One region of the Pectobacterium sp. 1950-15 genome, then DNA from elsewhere that is predicted to be linked to it. Evidence: predicted binding sites of a transcription regulator. Region 1 holds the regulator's gene; the other holds the start of a gene.
What was found. The regulator Fur, encoded in region 1, represses iron uptake genes when iron is present. The targets are predictions, from matches to a motif close to ATAATAATGAGAACNACTATCAA.
Positions count from the first base shown of each region.

Region 1 (7,670 bases):
GCGCTGACTGCGAGTCAGACAACTGGAACAGCGACACCGTCTGGTTCAGCAACGCCGCCTGCTCTTCCAGCGACAAGGCGGCCGACGAGGCCTGTTCAACCAACGCGGCGTTTTGCTGCGTTACGCTGTCCATTTCCGCTACGGCCTGACCAACCTGTGCAATCCCTTTGCTTTGTTCTTCCGATGCCGACGCAATCTCACCCATAATATCCGTCACGTTGGTCACCGCACGGACGATATCCTGCATGGTGTCACCAGCATCGCTAACCAGGTTGGAACCCGTATCGACACAGCGAACAGACTCAGAAATCAGCCCTTCGATCTCTTTCGCTGCCTGCGCACTGCGCTGTGCCAGACTGCGTACTTCTCCCGCCACCACGGCGAACCCACGCCCTTGCTCACCCGCACGCGCGGCTTCTACCGCCGCATTCAACGCCAGAATGTTGGTCTGGAAAGCGATGCCGTTAATCACAGTGGTGATTTCTGCAATTTTTCTCGAACTGCCAGAGATTTCCGCCATGGTTTTCACCACGTTCTCAACGATCTCGCCGCCCTTCTTCGCCGTTGTCGAAGCTTGCAACGCCAGTTGGCTAGCGTGGTTGGCGTTTTCGGCGTTCTGTTTCACCGTCGCCGTCAGTTGCTCCATGCTTGCCGCAGTTTCTTCCAGCGCGGAAGCCTGCTCTTCAGTACGTGAAGACAGATCGTTGTTGCCCGCAGCAATTTCAGAAGCCCCCTGATAGATGGAATCCGTGCTGTTTCTGATCGTGCTAACCGTGCTGGCCAGACTCCCCTGCATTTCACGCAGCAGTGGGAACAGACGACCGACACAGTTATTGCCGAAGTCCAGAATTGGCTTGCCCAGATGGCCGGAAGCAATCACGCTAAAGTGATAGCGCAGGTCATTTAATGGACGAACCAGACACACAACCAGATAACGGTCAGTCAGGAACAGCATGATCAGACCGATAACCAATCCGCTCAGCAAAATGTTCTGTCCAATCGTGGTGATTTTTTCAAAACGAACGCCTGCCGCATCGAATTTCTCTGCGCTGGCGTTACTGAATGCGGATAAAGATGCACCAAATTGGCGACTCAATGGCGGCACAACGTTCTTGGCCTGATTTTGGTAATCATCCAGTGCGTTGGCAACGGCCTTCTGGTAAAGCGGCTCAACCCCCTGAGTAACCAGATTGTTCCAGTCACGACTGACAGCCTGTACCAGCGCCGCATCCAGACCCGCATGATCGATAGCATTAAACGCCACCAAATCAGACTTCAGTTTATCCAGCGCGACAAGTGCAGAAGCCTGCTCTTTATCTGCGGCGGCATTATCACCGCTGCGGCGAGCGTCAACGGCACGCGCCAGACGGGTTACCATACGGAAGTATTGATCGTTGCCCTGGTTGATAAAATTCATATTCTGAACCAGCAAGGTGCTGGTTTTCGAGGTCGTCGTCATCTCTTTAAAAGAGAACATGGTATATATCGATACGCCACCCCAAAGGACACAAAAAATGCCCAGCACCCATAGCATAGCGGTTCTGATGGCAATATTTTTTATAAGTCTCATAGCTCACTCCAAATCAGGAAAATGGTTAAAAAGATTTTTATCGCTAATCAACCGATATGAATCAGAAAATTCACACCATGAAACAGGTCACTTCTCCCTAGCGTTCACATTTCACCGAGTTGAAAACTCAAAAACCACGCTAACTCATCGGCTAAACACAGAGAATATTTAGCGTTCTCGCTATATTTATTAATATAATTTTTTATATTGAGAATGGATGCACTTATTTTTATAGATATAAGTTTTTTAATCAGAGAGTTACCATAAAGTTCGCTACCGCCGCGCCTCACGTGCGTTGGCATCGGCATGCTGTCAATGGGCAAGGCAATTTACGCTGAACTTTCACTTTATTCTTTAACATCAAAAGGCTAAAACCTTTTCCTTCTGTATTTTCATCGTCTCATCTGTAAATGGTTATAATTCTTATTTCCATTTATTAGGAATATTCCCGAGAAATGTTACAGACTTTCAATTCGATTAAAACATTATCTTTTGTATGCATTTTAATTCTCACGAAGAGTAACGTACCGTGAGGTGACTTTTATTTCTTACAAAAAGAAGTCTGCTTTTAATTACAATCGGAATCAGTTGTAAAAATAAAAAGCATATTCATAAAAAATGAAACATTGTTATAAATAAATACCCACCAAGATATTAAGGAAATGAGCGTTTAATCCCTGACGATACCATAATCCCTATTCATTATGGGGAATTTAGCGTCGGCAGAACTGCGTTTCGTTTCTTTTACTCCCCTCCACATTTCATACGCCTTTGATTTACGCATCCTTACCGATACGAGTTTCTCCTGATGTGAGTGTCTGTTATTATTAACAGATAAGTGGGTGAAACATTACACCATACCATTAGGAATCAAGAGGTTATTCAATTCATGGCACTCATCGGAATATTCTTTGGCAGTGATACTGGCAACACTGAAAACATCGCCAAAACGATCCAACAGCAGTTAGGCACCAACGTTGCTGATGTTCATGACATCGCCAAAAGCAGCAAAGAAGACCTCGAAGGTTTCGACATTCTGCTGCTGGGTATTCCAACCTGGTATTACGGTGAAGCTCAGTGCGATTGGGATGACTTCTTCCCTTCGCTGGAAGAAGTTGATTTCACAGGAAAACTGGTTGCCCTGTTTGGCTGCGGCGATCAGGAAGACTATGCGGAATACTTCTGTGATGCCATGGGTACTATCCGTGACATTATCGAACCTCGCGGCGCGACGATTGTCGGCCACTGGCCAACAGAGGGCTATTACTTTGAAGCCTCTAAAGGGCTCGCCGACGACAACCACTTCATCGGCCTGGCTATCGATGAAGACCGCCAGCCTGAACTGACCAGCGAACGCGTAACAACGTGGGTCAAACAGATCAGCGATGAACTGAACCTGAAAGAGCTGGTTGGCTAAATCCTATTGGCTCTGATAATCCCTATCAGAGCCAAAACAGCATTGATAGGTAAAACCTTTCATAATAATTGATACATTTTTTTAACTTCTATCAGTAAACCTGTACAATAATCCCATCGGTTTTATACGTGCTTCACCATTTCCTCATTCATCAACAACGTATTGCGTTCTATACCAGTAGTGTGAATGGGGACAATATTGTTAACATTCCCTTGTTTTCATTTTGTATGTGCGGTTCTATAATTGGGACGCTATTACATTTTTTGAGCCGACCGATGTCATAGGCTAGGCAGCCTCCATTGATAAGTAAGCAACAGGACTAAACCCGCATGACTGACAACAATACCGCATTAAAGAAGGCCGGCCTGAAAGTCACTCTTCCAAGACTGAAAATACTGGAAGTGTTACAGGATCCTGTCTGCCATCACGTCAGTGCGGAAGATTTATATAAGAGACTGATTGATATGGGCGAAGAGATTGGTCTTGCTACCGTCTATCGCGTACTCAACCAGTTTGATGATGCGGGCATCGTAACCCGTCATAACTTCGAAGGTGGAAAGTCCGTCTTTGAACTGACGCAGCAGCATCATCACGATCACTTAATTTGCCTCGACTGTGGCAAAGTCATTGAATTCCGCGATGAGTCTATCGAAGCACGCCAACGCGAGATCGCAGAAAGACACGGCATTAAACTGACCAACCACAGTTTGTATCTCTACGGGCATTGCAGTGAAGGGGATTGCCGAGAGGACGAAACCCTGCACGATTCCACACGATAAATCGACCGCATAAAAAAATAAAACCGCCGAGGCGGTTTTATTTTTGTCTTCTTTCCAGTCAGCCTTAGCCAACCCAGGTATCGCGCAGCCCAACCGTACGGTTAAACACCAGATGCTCTGCACTGGAGTAAACACGATCGGCACAGAAGTAACCTTCACGCTCAAACTGATACGCTTTCTCTGCTTCTGCTTGCGCCAGGCTCGCTTCGACAAAACCTTGCGTAATCTTCAGTGAGTCTGGGTTAATCGTCGACAGGAAGTCCTCTGCCGCGCCAGGGTTTGCCACACTGAACAGACGATCGTACAAACGGAATTCTGCGGGTACCGCGTGTGCCGCAGAAACCCAGTGAATCACGCCCTTCACTTTACGGCCATCAGCCGGATCTTTGCTCAGCGTCTCTGCATCATAGCTACAGTAGATCGTAGTGATGGTGCCCTGCTCGTCTTTTTCAATGCGGTCGGCTTTGATCACGTAGGCATTACGCAGACGCACTTCTTTACCCAACACCAAGCGTTTGTACTGTTTGTTAGCTTCTTCACGGAAGTCAGCACGGTCGATATAGACTTCACGGCTGAATGCCACCTGACGTGACCCCATTTCCGGCTTGTTCGGATGGTTTGGCATCGCGACAAATTCTTCATGCCCGGCTGGCAGATTCTCGATCACGACTTTGACCGGATCCAGCACCGCCATCGCACGCGGGGCGTTCTCATTCAGATCGTCGCGGATACAGGATTCAAGCGCGGCCATTTCCACGTTGTTATCCTGTTTCGTGACGCCGATGCGCACACAAAATTCACGGATAGAGGCTGCGCTATAACCACGACGGCGCAGACCAGAGATGGTCGGCATGCGCGGATCGTCCCATCCTTCAACGACATTTTCCACCACCAACTGATTCAGCTTACGCTTGGACATAATCGCGTATTCGAGATTGAGGCGAGAGAATTCGTACTGACGCGGATGGCAAGGAATCGTAATGTTGTCCAACACCCAGTCGTACAGGCGGCGGTTATCCTGGAATTCCAGCGTACACAGTGAATGCGTGATCCCTTCCAGCGCATCGGAGATGCAGTGGGTGAAGTCATACATCGGGTAGATGCACCACTTGTTACCCGTCTGGTGGTGATCGGCAAATTTAATACGGTACAGCACCGGATCGCGCATCACGATAAAGGACGATGCCATATCGATTTTTGCTCGCAGGCAGGCCGTACCTTCCGCAAACCCGCCGTTACGCATTTTTTCAAACAGCGCCAGGTTTTCCTGCACGGTACGGTCGCGGTAAGGGCTGTTTTTGCCCGGCGCCGTCAACGTACCGCGGTATTCGCGGATTTGCTCGGGCGTCAGTTCATCGACATAAGCCAGCCCTTTACCGATCAGCTCAACCGCATACGCATGCAGTTGATCGAAATAATCAGAAGAATAGCGGACGTCGCCGCTCCATGAAAAGCCCAGCCACTCGACGTCACGTTTGATCGACTCAACGTATTCGATATCTTCTTTTACTGGGTTGGTGTCGTCAAAACGCAGGTTGCATTGCCCCTGATAGTCACGCGCGATACCAAAATTCAGGCAAATAGACTTGGCATGCCCAATATGCAGATAGCCGTTCGGCTCTGGCGGGAAACGCGTCTGAATATGGTCATGCTTACCGGACGCCAGATCTTCATCGATAATCTGACGGATAAAGTTGGTTGGGCGGGCTTCAGCCTCACTCATTCTTCATTCCTCAATGCTAAAACGACGTATAACCGACAATGATCCAACAAGCTACGCTGGGAAACAACCGTTAGTTTCATTTAATTATTCATAACGAAAAAAAAGGGCGAGATTGCCATCTCGCCCTATCAATTTCATGGACATAACACCACGTTAAACAAGTAGCACCGTCATATTAGGCCTTGTCGCGTTCCGCTTTCAGTGCGGTCGCTATCGATTCAGCCTGTGTGCCCACGACAATCTGTACGCTTTGCTTATTCAGACGAATAACGCCCGCCGCACCAAGACGCTTCGCCTGTGCATCATCCACCAGAGAGGAATCCGCCACGTTCAAACGCAGACGCGTAATACAGGCATCAATACCGAGCAGATTGTCTTTCCCACCCAGTGCCTGCAGGTAACCCCGCGCCAGTGACGCTGTATCACCTGATTTCTCGCTCGCGGATGCGGTACTCACGTCATATCCATCAGCTTCGCTACCGCTCACGGCCAGCTCACGTCCCGGCGTTAACAGATTGAAGCGCGTGATGGTAAAGCGGAACACCACATAGTAAATAACGAAAAATGCCAGTCCCTGAACAAGCAGCATGTACCACTGGGTAGCCAGCGGGTTGCGCGAAGACAGCACCATGTCCACCAGACCGGCACTGAAGCCAAAGCCGGCAATCCAATGCATGCTGGCTGCGATAAAGACGGAAAAACCAGTCAGCAGCGCATGCAGGAAATACAGCACCGGTGCCACAAACATGAAGGAGAATTCCAGCGGCTCAGTGATACCAGTAAAGAAGGAGGCAAACGCCGCCGCCAGCATAATTCCGGCTACTTTGCTTTTGTTCTCAGGGCGAGCACAGTGATAAATCGCCAGCGCTGCACCCGGCAGGCCGAACATCATAATCGGGAAGAAGCCCGCCTGATAACGTCCGGTGATCCCCACAACGGCTTTGCCTGAATCAATAGACTGTTGGCCGGCCAGGAAGTTAGGGATATCGTTGATACCCGCAACATCAAACCAGAACACGGAGTTCAGCGCGTGGTGCAGCCCAACAGGAATCAGCAAGCGGTTAAAGAAGGCATAAACCCCAGCACCTACCGAGCCCATTTGTTGGATGTGTTCGCCAAACGACACCAGAGCATTGTAAATCACCGGCCAGACGTACATTAAAATGAACGCCACCAGAATCATCAGGAAAGAAACCAGAATCGGGACCAAACGGCGTCCGCTGAAGAACGACAGCGCCTTAGGCAGTTCAACCTGACTAAAGCGGTTATACAATTCGGCGGACATCACACCGACCAGAATCCCGATGAACTGGTTTTCAATCTTGCCGAACGCAGCGGGCACCTGTTCAACAGGGATCCGTTGGATCATGGCGACAACAGCCGGTGAACACAGCGTGGTCAGCACCAGATAGCCGACAAAACCGGTCAATGCTGCCGCACCATCTTTATCTTTCGACATGCCGTAAGCGACACCGACCGCAAACAGCACCGCCATATGCCCGATAATCGCCTCGCCCGATTTGATGAGGAGTGCCGCCAATGCGTTCTCGCTTCCCCAGCCAACCGGATCAATCCAGTAACCTATCCCCATCAGGATGGCGGCAGCAGGCAGCGTCGCGACAGGCACCATCAATGCCCGGCCGACTTTTTGTAAATAGCTAAGAGTACTCACTTTTCCCTCTCTTACCTTTGCGAGGTAAATGAAATGTTGTGGGGCAAACAAACCTGCCAATAAATTTCACTGCCGAAGAACGTCGCTGTCGAAAAACTTCATTGTCGAGAAAACATGGCAGCGGTAGTTCTCAGGGGGAGTGTAAGAAAAATAATTCGCTACACAAATTAAACCCCGTAATTATGTGATAAAAATCACCAAAAAACTGCATACTAAAAGTTTATACCTGAATAAAACCCCAACTTATTTCAAGATTAAAAAAAACGGAGTAGACTAATTTTAATGCATAGACAAAACGCGTAGCTGGCGCGATTGACGCAATAACGCAATTTATTCCACTTAAAAATCAGGAGAGCGCTGATGAGACTCATTCCCTTAACTACCGCCGCCGACGTCGGAAAATGGGCCGCCCGCCACATCGTTGAGAAGATTAACGCTTTCAAACCCAGTGCAGAGCGCCCTTTTATTCTTGGGCTACCGACAGGCAGCTCACCGCTGGAGGCCTACAA
Region 1 covers NZ_JBBBQR010000005.1:76,602-84,271, forward strand. The annotation lists gene WCT94_RS07710 (methyl-accepting chemotaxis protein) at 1-1,570, opposite strand, end outside; gene fldA (flavodoxin FldA) at 2,460-2,987, shown strand; gene fur (ferric iron uptake transcriptional regulator) at 3,317-3,766, shown strand; gene glnS (glutamine--tRNA ligase) at 3,831-5,489, opposite strand; gene nagE (N-acetylglucosamine-specific PTS transporter subunit IIBC) at 5,665-7,161, opposite strand; gene nagB (glucosamine-6-phosphate deaminase) at 7,522-7,670, shown strand, end outside.

Region 2 (7,670 bases), on a different contig from region 1:
GACGGCGGTAAACTGTTTATCAACACCGACTATGCTGGCTCTATTTCTGTAGCCTGGGACAAGGTGAAAACCTTTGAATCCGACCATGGTCTGGTGATTCAAGGCGAACGCTACGAGAAAGGCGTTCTGTATCCGACGATCAAAGCGGGCGAGAACCGCGCTATCGTCGCGAACCCGTCGCTTGCTAACGAAGCTGCTGGTCCGCAAACATTGCCGCTTTCTGAAATTACGTCCATCGTCGCGCAGAAGCCGCTGGTGACCGATTTCGCCTGGAAAGGCAACATTGATGCCGGCATGTCGCACAAGAAAAGTTCGACAGAAACGGATAACTACGATGTGGCGCTGAACACCAAAGCGCGTCACGATACGTGGCGACACAACCTTGATGCCAGTTACCATTTGGCAAAAGAGGATAAAGTCGAGAGCACCAAGAATGCGGCTGGCGAATATGCGCTGGATAAATTCGTGGATGAGAACTGGTTCTGGCAGGGTCGTTACCAGTACAAACGCGACTGGATCGAAAGCATTAAAATCAACCGTTCTTTCGGTCTCGGTCCCGGCTATCAGTTCTGGGATAACGATTTAGGCGCGTTCTCTCTGACCTCACTGGTCAACTCCCAAACCTTCGTCTACCGCGATCAGGGCGAGGATGACTTCTACTCCGGTGGGCTCAAATGGGCGTACAACCGCTACCTGTTCAGCAAATCGGTTGAAGCCTTCACCAACGGTGAATTGGGGCGTTCATTTGACGGCACTGCGCCAATCTATCTGAAAGCGGATGCAGGCATGCGCTTCAAGCTGACCGACTGGTCTTCGATGACGATGAAAGTGTCACGTACCCGTATCGAAAGTAATCAGGGGAATGTTGACGACACGCTGTACACCATGGGTGTTGGCGTCGGCTGGTAATTCGGTCGCTTCACACGTCTCAAGGTGAACGGCGATATTGTCGTTCACCTCGATTCTCACGCTCGTCGCGCCGTTATTGTCCCTTCCCTGCCGCCGCAGAACACGACTGTTGCAGAACACGCACCCGCTGTGCCAGTTCGCTCACGCTTGCATCTTCCGTCCCGTGATTTTTCAGCTCTTGCTCCAGCGCAAACAGATATTGCGCATTGGTGCCAAGCGGCCCGCTCGCACGCGCAATCAGCGGGGCAACGCTCTGAATGCAGGTATCATTTTCATTAAGGGGATGCTCCGGTTCGGACACAAACACCAGCGCCGTCAGCGGCGTGCCGTTTTTCCGCTGCAGTTCACACCAGAGCGGACGATAGCAGCCCGTCAGCATTTCACGCTTCCACAGCAGCTCCAGATCTTCACGCAGAGACGCTTCCGGTAAACGGAAAGCCAGACCTGTCGTTTGCCCGCCGGGCTGTAACGCCAGCATCCGTCCCGGCTGGGTTACCGTGCCACGGCCAATGGTGAGACGCAGGCAAAAGGCACGCTGCCACCCTGTCAGCGTCGCCAGACAGGTTTCTTCGGCGTCAAAAACCGGGTTCCACATCAGCGAACCGTAGCCAAACACCCAGACCGGACAGCTATTGGGCCGGAGCGCCAGCATTCTGTCCAACGAATCAGCCCGCTGTTGCGGCGTGAGCAGTAAGGTTTCTTCAATACAACCAAAAGACGTTCTACAATCTGCTTTCTGCAAAAAATCGCGTGTTAACACTACTTACCACCCCCAACCCTACTCTTTTCCTGCTCGTCAGATCGGCTCTCGCCCTGCGTTTAAAAACCTAACTGCTTCATCTGCTTAATTTTACAACACCATCAATCATGAGGTTATTCATTTATGGCTTTGCGATCAAGTTTGATAGTGGTCACAAAAACTAAAAAAGTTCGTGATAATGTTTCATCCGCGCGATATTCCGCTTTTGTACCCTAAATAATTCGAGTTTCAGGAAGGCGGCAAGAGAAGGCATCCCGATGAGCTTACTCAAGTAAGTGATTCGGGTGACTAAACGTAGCCAACGCACATGCAACTTGAAGTATGACGGGTATATCAACTTAATCGGCAACGCGTCGCCAGACTTGACGCTTTACGGATACAAACCTCATTTTTGTGATAACAGAAGCCTGTTTTCGACCTTTTGCTGTATATGAAAGCCCAACAGCGTATTTATTTCGATGGAATGACAACGACTAAACACAAAATGATAATAATTATCATCTCGTATTGTTATTATTTCCCATACCGGAATCGACTACCCACGGAGACACTGAATGGCAACGCCGCGTCAGCCTGTTTTAGTTCAGGTTAAACAGATCCACGATATTTCCCCTCATTTGCGCTGCATTACTTTCCAGCATGACGCGTTGCGCGATTACCCAGCCGAGCGCTATGGCGCGCATCTCAAACTTTTTCTACCGCAGGCAGGACAGCAAAAACCGGTTCTGCCTGCCATTGGTGAACGCGGCCCGGTCTGGCCGGAGGGCGAAGCCCGCCCTATCGTTCGCACTTATAGCGTCCGCGCACTGCGACCAGAAGAGGCGGAGCTGGATATGGTTTTCGCGCTGCATGAACACGCCGGGCCTGCCGTCACGTTTGCCCGTCAGGCCAAACCCGGTGATTGGGTCGGCATTTCACAACCCGGCGGCCCGCTCCCTATGCTGCCGCCAGCCTCCGCTTATTACCTGGCCGCTGACCCGTCTTCGCTCCCTGCGCTCATGGCGCTGTTGGAGAACCTGCCCGACGGCGCTCAGGGACATGCCGTCATTCGTGTCGACAGCGAGGCAGATAAGCTCGATATCGCTAAACCATCACAGCTTCAACTGCACTGGATCGTCGGCGGAACCGACGCGACCGATACGCTGTTGCAACGTTTTCAGGCGCTTCCAACAGCTGAAAATGCATTTTACTGGTTAGCGGGTGAGGATCGTATCGTGGTTCAGCTCCGTCGCCATGTGCGTCGCGAGCGTGGGGGTGAACGAAATCAGATGTATGCAGTACCTTATTGGCGAGAGGGGTTAAATGAAGAGGATTATCATCATAAACGCCACGATATCATGGACAATCCTGACGAATAACCACAAAAAATACATTTGATATTATTATGATAGGGAGAAGATACACAGATTCTCCCTCTTCATTTGAATTTCATCTCAAAGCGTAAAAATCCGTAAAACTCCCCGCGTTATGCCGACAATCTGTTATCATCTTGTTCGTTTCATTACGTTATAACTACTTTTTAGTAACCTTTTGCTGTTTATTACCGTTTTATGCCCTGAATACGTCGAGTGGGCGGTATGCTAGCTTGAAGTATGACGGGGATATTTTGCCGTATCATTCCTCTGGATAAGGAGAACTCCCGCAATGAAGTCTCATGCTGAGGTGGTCAAAACTCGCCATCATGAATACTCACTCATTTTTCCTGTTATTGCGCTGGCCGTGCTCTACATGTGGGGCAGTTCACAAGATTTCATCGCTATTCTCGGCATCAACGCCCTTGCGTTAGCCGGAATACTTTTCAGCGCGTTCAGCGTGGTACGTCACGCCGACGTGCTCGCGCACCGTCTGGGTGAACCCTATGGATCGCTGATCCTCAGTCTGTCCGTCGTCATTCTGGAAGTCAGCCTGATTTCAGCGCTGATGGCAACCGGTGACGCCGGCCCAGACCTGATGCGTGACACCCTCTATTCGATTATCGTGATTGTCACCGGTGGCCTGGTGGGCTTCGCCCTCTTGCTCGGCGGCCGTAAGTTCGCAACACAGTATGTTAATCTCAGCGGCATCAAGCAGTACCTGATGGCGATCTTCCCCTTGGCGGTGATTGTGCTGGTTTTCCCCAGCGCGTTGCCAGATGGTAATTTCAGCGTAGCGCAGTCGCTGATTATTGCCGCGATTTCCGCGGCGATGTACGGCGTGTTCCTGTTGATTCAAACGCGTACGCACCAAAGCCTGTTTGTGTATGAACACGAAGACGAAGGCGACGGTGATGACCCTCATCACGGTAAACCCTCCGCGCACAGTTCGCTGTGGCACACTGGCTGGCTTCTGATTCACCTGATTGCCGTTATCGCGGTAACCAAAATGAACTCCATGCCGTTGGAAACGCTGCTGACCGAAATGAACGCGCCAACGCAGTTTACGGGCTTCCTGGTCGCGCTGTTAATCCTCTCTCCTGAAGGGTTGGGAGCGATCCGCGCCGTCCTGAAAAATCAGGTACAGCGCGCGATGAACCTGTTTTTCGGTTCCGTGCTGGCAACCATTTCACTCACGGTTCCTACCGTTACGATCATCGCCATGCTCACCGGCCGCACGCTGAACTTCGGTCTGGATATGCCGCACATCGTCGTGATGCTGTCGGTGTTGGTGCTGTGCCACATTACGTTCTCCACTGGCAGAACCAACGTATTAAGCGGCAGTGCGCATCTGGCACTTTTTGCCGCCTATCTGATCACCATCACGCTGTAACCCCTCTGCCGACGCGGTTTTCGCCGCGTCGGCCCCGCAAGACTGCACTTCTCTTGATGTATATCTGGATCTTCTGAGCGCGTCCGGCGTATCGTAAGGCTGTCGTCGACGGACCGGCAGGCCCGCCATGTTGATTTACTTCCTTACTTTGGTTTCTGCTTAGATGAAAACGCACGGAATTAACGGCGTCAGGCCGTTCAGCGCGCTGATTGACGCGTGCTGGCGCGAAAAATATACGCTGCAACGTTTTACCCACGACATTATCGCCGGCGTTACCGTCGGTATCATCGCCATTCCCCTGGCGATGGCACTGGCGATTGCCAGCGGCGTTCCGCCACAGTATGGGCTCTATACCTCAGCGATTGCCGGGATCGTCATCGCCGTCAGCGGCGGTTCGCGCTACAGCGTCTCAGGCCCGACAGCCGCTTTCGTCGTTATTTTGTATCCCGTGTCGCAACAGTTCGGGCTCTCTGGCCTGCTGGTTGCCACCTTGCTTTCCGGCGTATTTCTGCTGTTGATGGGGATCTGCCGCTTCGGCCGCCTGATTGAATACATTCCGCTTTCCGTGACGCTGGGGTTTACCTCCGGGATCGCTATCACCATCGGTACCATGCAAATCAAGGATTTCTTCGGCTTGCAGATGGCCGTGGTTCCCGAACATTACGTCGAAAAAGTGGCGGCGCTGGCGCAATCGCTTCCGACTCTGCACCTTGCTGATACGCTGATTGGCGCAACGACACTGCTGGTTCTCATCGTTTGGCCCAGACTCGGTATTCGCCTGCCCGGCCATTTGCCCGCACTGCTGGCAGGCGTTGCGGTGATGGGGATCATGTCTCTGCTCGGTGAAAACGTGGCTACAATCGGTTCCCGGTTCAGCTATATGCTCGCGGACGGTTCGCAAGGGCAAGGCATCCCGCCCATCCTGCCGCAGCTCATTCTGCCGTGGGATATTCCGTCACCGGATGGCAAGACGATGACGCTGGATTGGAAAAGTATTTCCGCACTGCTGCCTGCCGCATTCTCTATGGCGATGCTGGGCGCGATCGAATCGCTGCTGTGCGCGGTCGTGCTGGACGGGATGACGGGCAAAAAACACAATTCTAACGCGGAGCTGATGGGCCAGGGATTCGGTAACATCATTGCTCCCTTCTTTGGCGGCATTACCGCGACCGCCGCGATTGCCCGCTCCGCCGCTAATGTGCGCGCAGGCGCCAACTCGCCGCTCGCCGCCGTGATTCACGCGCTGTTGGTGCTATTGGCGTTGCTGATACTTGCGCCGTGGCTGTCTTATCTGCCGCTGGCGGCAATGGCGTCGCTGCTGCTGATTGTCGCCTGGAACATGAGCGAAGCGCACAAGGTGGTGGATTTACTGCGCCACGCCCCGAAAGACGACATCATCGTGATGCTGCTTTGCATGTCGTTAACCGTACTGTTCGACATGGTGATCGCCATTACGGTCGGCATCGTGCTGGCGTCTCTGCTCTTCATGCGGCGCATCGCGCAGATGACCCGCCTGAGCGAACTGCCGGACACCAAAATACCGGACCATCTGGTACTGCGTGTTAACGGCCCGCTGTTTTTCGCCGCAGCAGAGCGCATCTTCAACGATCTGACCGTGCGCAGCGAAGGCTATCAAAATATCATCTTGCAGTGGGATGCGGTGCCGGTGCTGGATGCCGGCGGGCTCAACGCGTTCCTGCGCTTTAGCGAGACGCTGCCTGAAGGCAAGCAGCTCATCATCACCGACATTCCCTTCCAGCCGTTAAAAACGCTGGCGCGGGCAAAGATCCACCCGATTGAAGGGCGGCTTAGCTTCTACGGCTCATTAGCGCAGGCGATTGAGGCGACGACGGTGCACCCCAGCGTAGCAAAGACAGAGTAGAAAGATCGTGCAGGCCACGCCGTGCTAATGCTGCACGGCTGGCATGTTGAACCGGACAGACAGACGTTCGTCCCGCAACGTTAAATCCAGCGCCGCGTCACATTCGCGGCTAATCGTGCTCAGCTGCTCGTTCGTCAACGAATAAGGCAGTTGGATATCAAACACGTTCAAGCCTTGCTGGCGTGCCAGCGTAATCAGCCTGACAATGTTGGTTTCGTCACTCACCTGCGTAGACAGCACCTGTAGCGCCAGTACCTTCAGCCGCTCTTTCGGCGCACTCTGCCGAGACGGCGCCGTCCTGGTCACCATGCCAAAAATCGGCATCACGCCGTACATCGCATCCATGAAGCGCCAGCGTTTCTTACACAGTGTTGCCAAATAATCCGTATAGTCCAGACAGAGTTGCTCACTGGAACTTGCAGACTCAGGGGATTTTTCCATATTCCCTCCTCTCCTCTTCACCAGTGTTTTGTGGCGTACTACCCTGACGGGTATAAACCATAGCCTGTATAGTCGTTAATTCAGGTATATTGTCACGCTTCGCCCCCTTTTGACTAGCGTGTTGAGGAGACCTAATTGTGACAACTTTTTCTTCTGCTCCCGTGTTAATTACCGGCGGCGCACGGCGTATCGGGCTGGCACTGGCGCGTTCGTTTCTGGCCCAGTCGATTCCGGTCATCATCAGCTATCGCACGCCTTATCCCGAGCTGGAAGCACTACAGCAAGACGGCGCAATTTGTCTAACCGCTGATTTTTCCACCACGGAAAATATCTATGCGTTTGCGGGGCAAATCCAGTCGCTCACGCCGCGGCTACGCGCCATTATTCACAATGCCAGCCGCTGGGAGCCAGAAAGCCCCACTACACCGCCAGAACAAACGCTGGCCGATATGCTGCAAATTCATGTCTATACGCCCTACTTGCTCAACCAGTTACTGGAATCTTGCCTGCGTGGGCAAGGCGTTGCTGGCGCGGATATCATCCATCTGACGGATTACGTGGTAGAAAAAGGCAGCGACAAACACATTGCCTATGCCGCCAGTAAAGCGGCGCTGGATAACATGACGCGCTCGTTTGCCCGCAAACTGGCGCCGGAGGTGAAAGTCAACGCGATCGCCCCCGGTCTAATCCTGTTTAATGAACAGGATGACGAATCCTATCGTCAGCAGGCGCTGGACAAATCCTTGATGAAAATTGTCCCCGGCGAAGCGGAAATCGTCCGACTGGTGGATTATCTGTTCAGCAGCAACTACGTCACCGGGAAAACGCTGGGCGTTGATGGTGGGCGGGCTTTGCGTTAAGCCCCTAAGTCTCAATGTGAGGATAAAAACATCACCACCAGCGAAGTTCGTCAGCAGCTGACTGCTCATTTGA
Region 2 covers NZ_JBBBQR010000004.1:6,515-14,184, forward strand. The annotation lists gene WCT94_RS05845 (DUF481 domain-containing protein) at 1-909, shown strand, start outside; gene WCT94_RS05850 (gamma-glutamylcyclotransferase) at 983-1,669, opposite strand; gene WCT94_RS05855 (siderophore-interacting protein) at 2,224-3,027, shown strand; gene chaA (sodium-potassium/proton antiporter ChaA) at 3,314-4,414, shown strand; gene dauA (C4-dicarboxylic acid transporter DauA) at 4,578-6,296, shown strand; gene WCT94_RS05870 (hypothetical protein) at 6,321-6,737, opposite strand; gene folM (dihydromonapterin reductase) at 6,875-7,597, shown strand; gene WCT94_RS05880 (sigma-70 family RNA polymerase sigma factor) at 7,628-7,670, shown strand, end outside.
Region 2: WCT94_RS05855 (siderophore-interacting protein) is a predicted target of Fur. The motif match lies at 2,148-2,170, and genes of this name have one in related genera.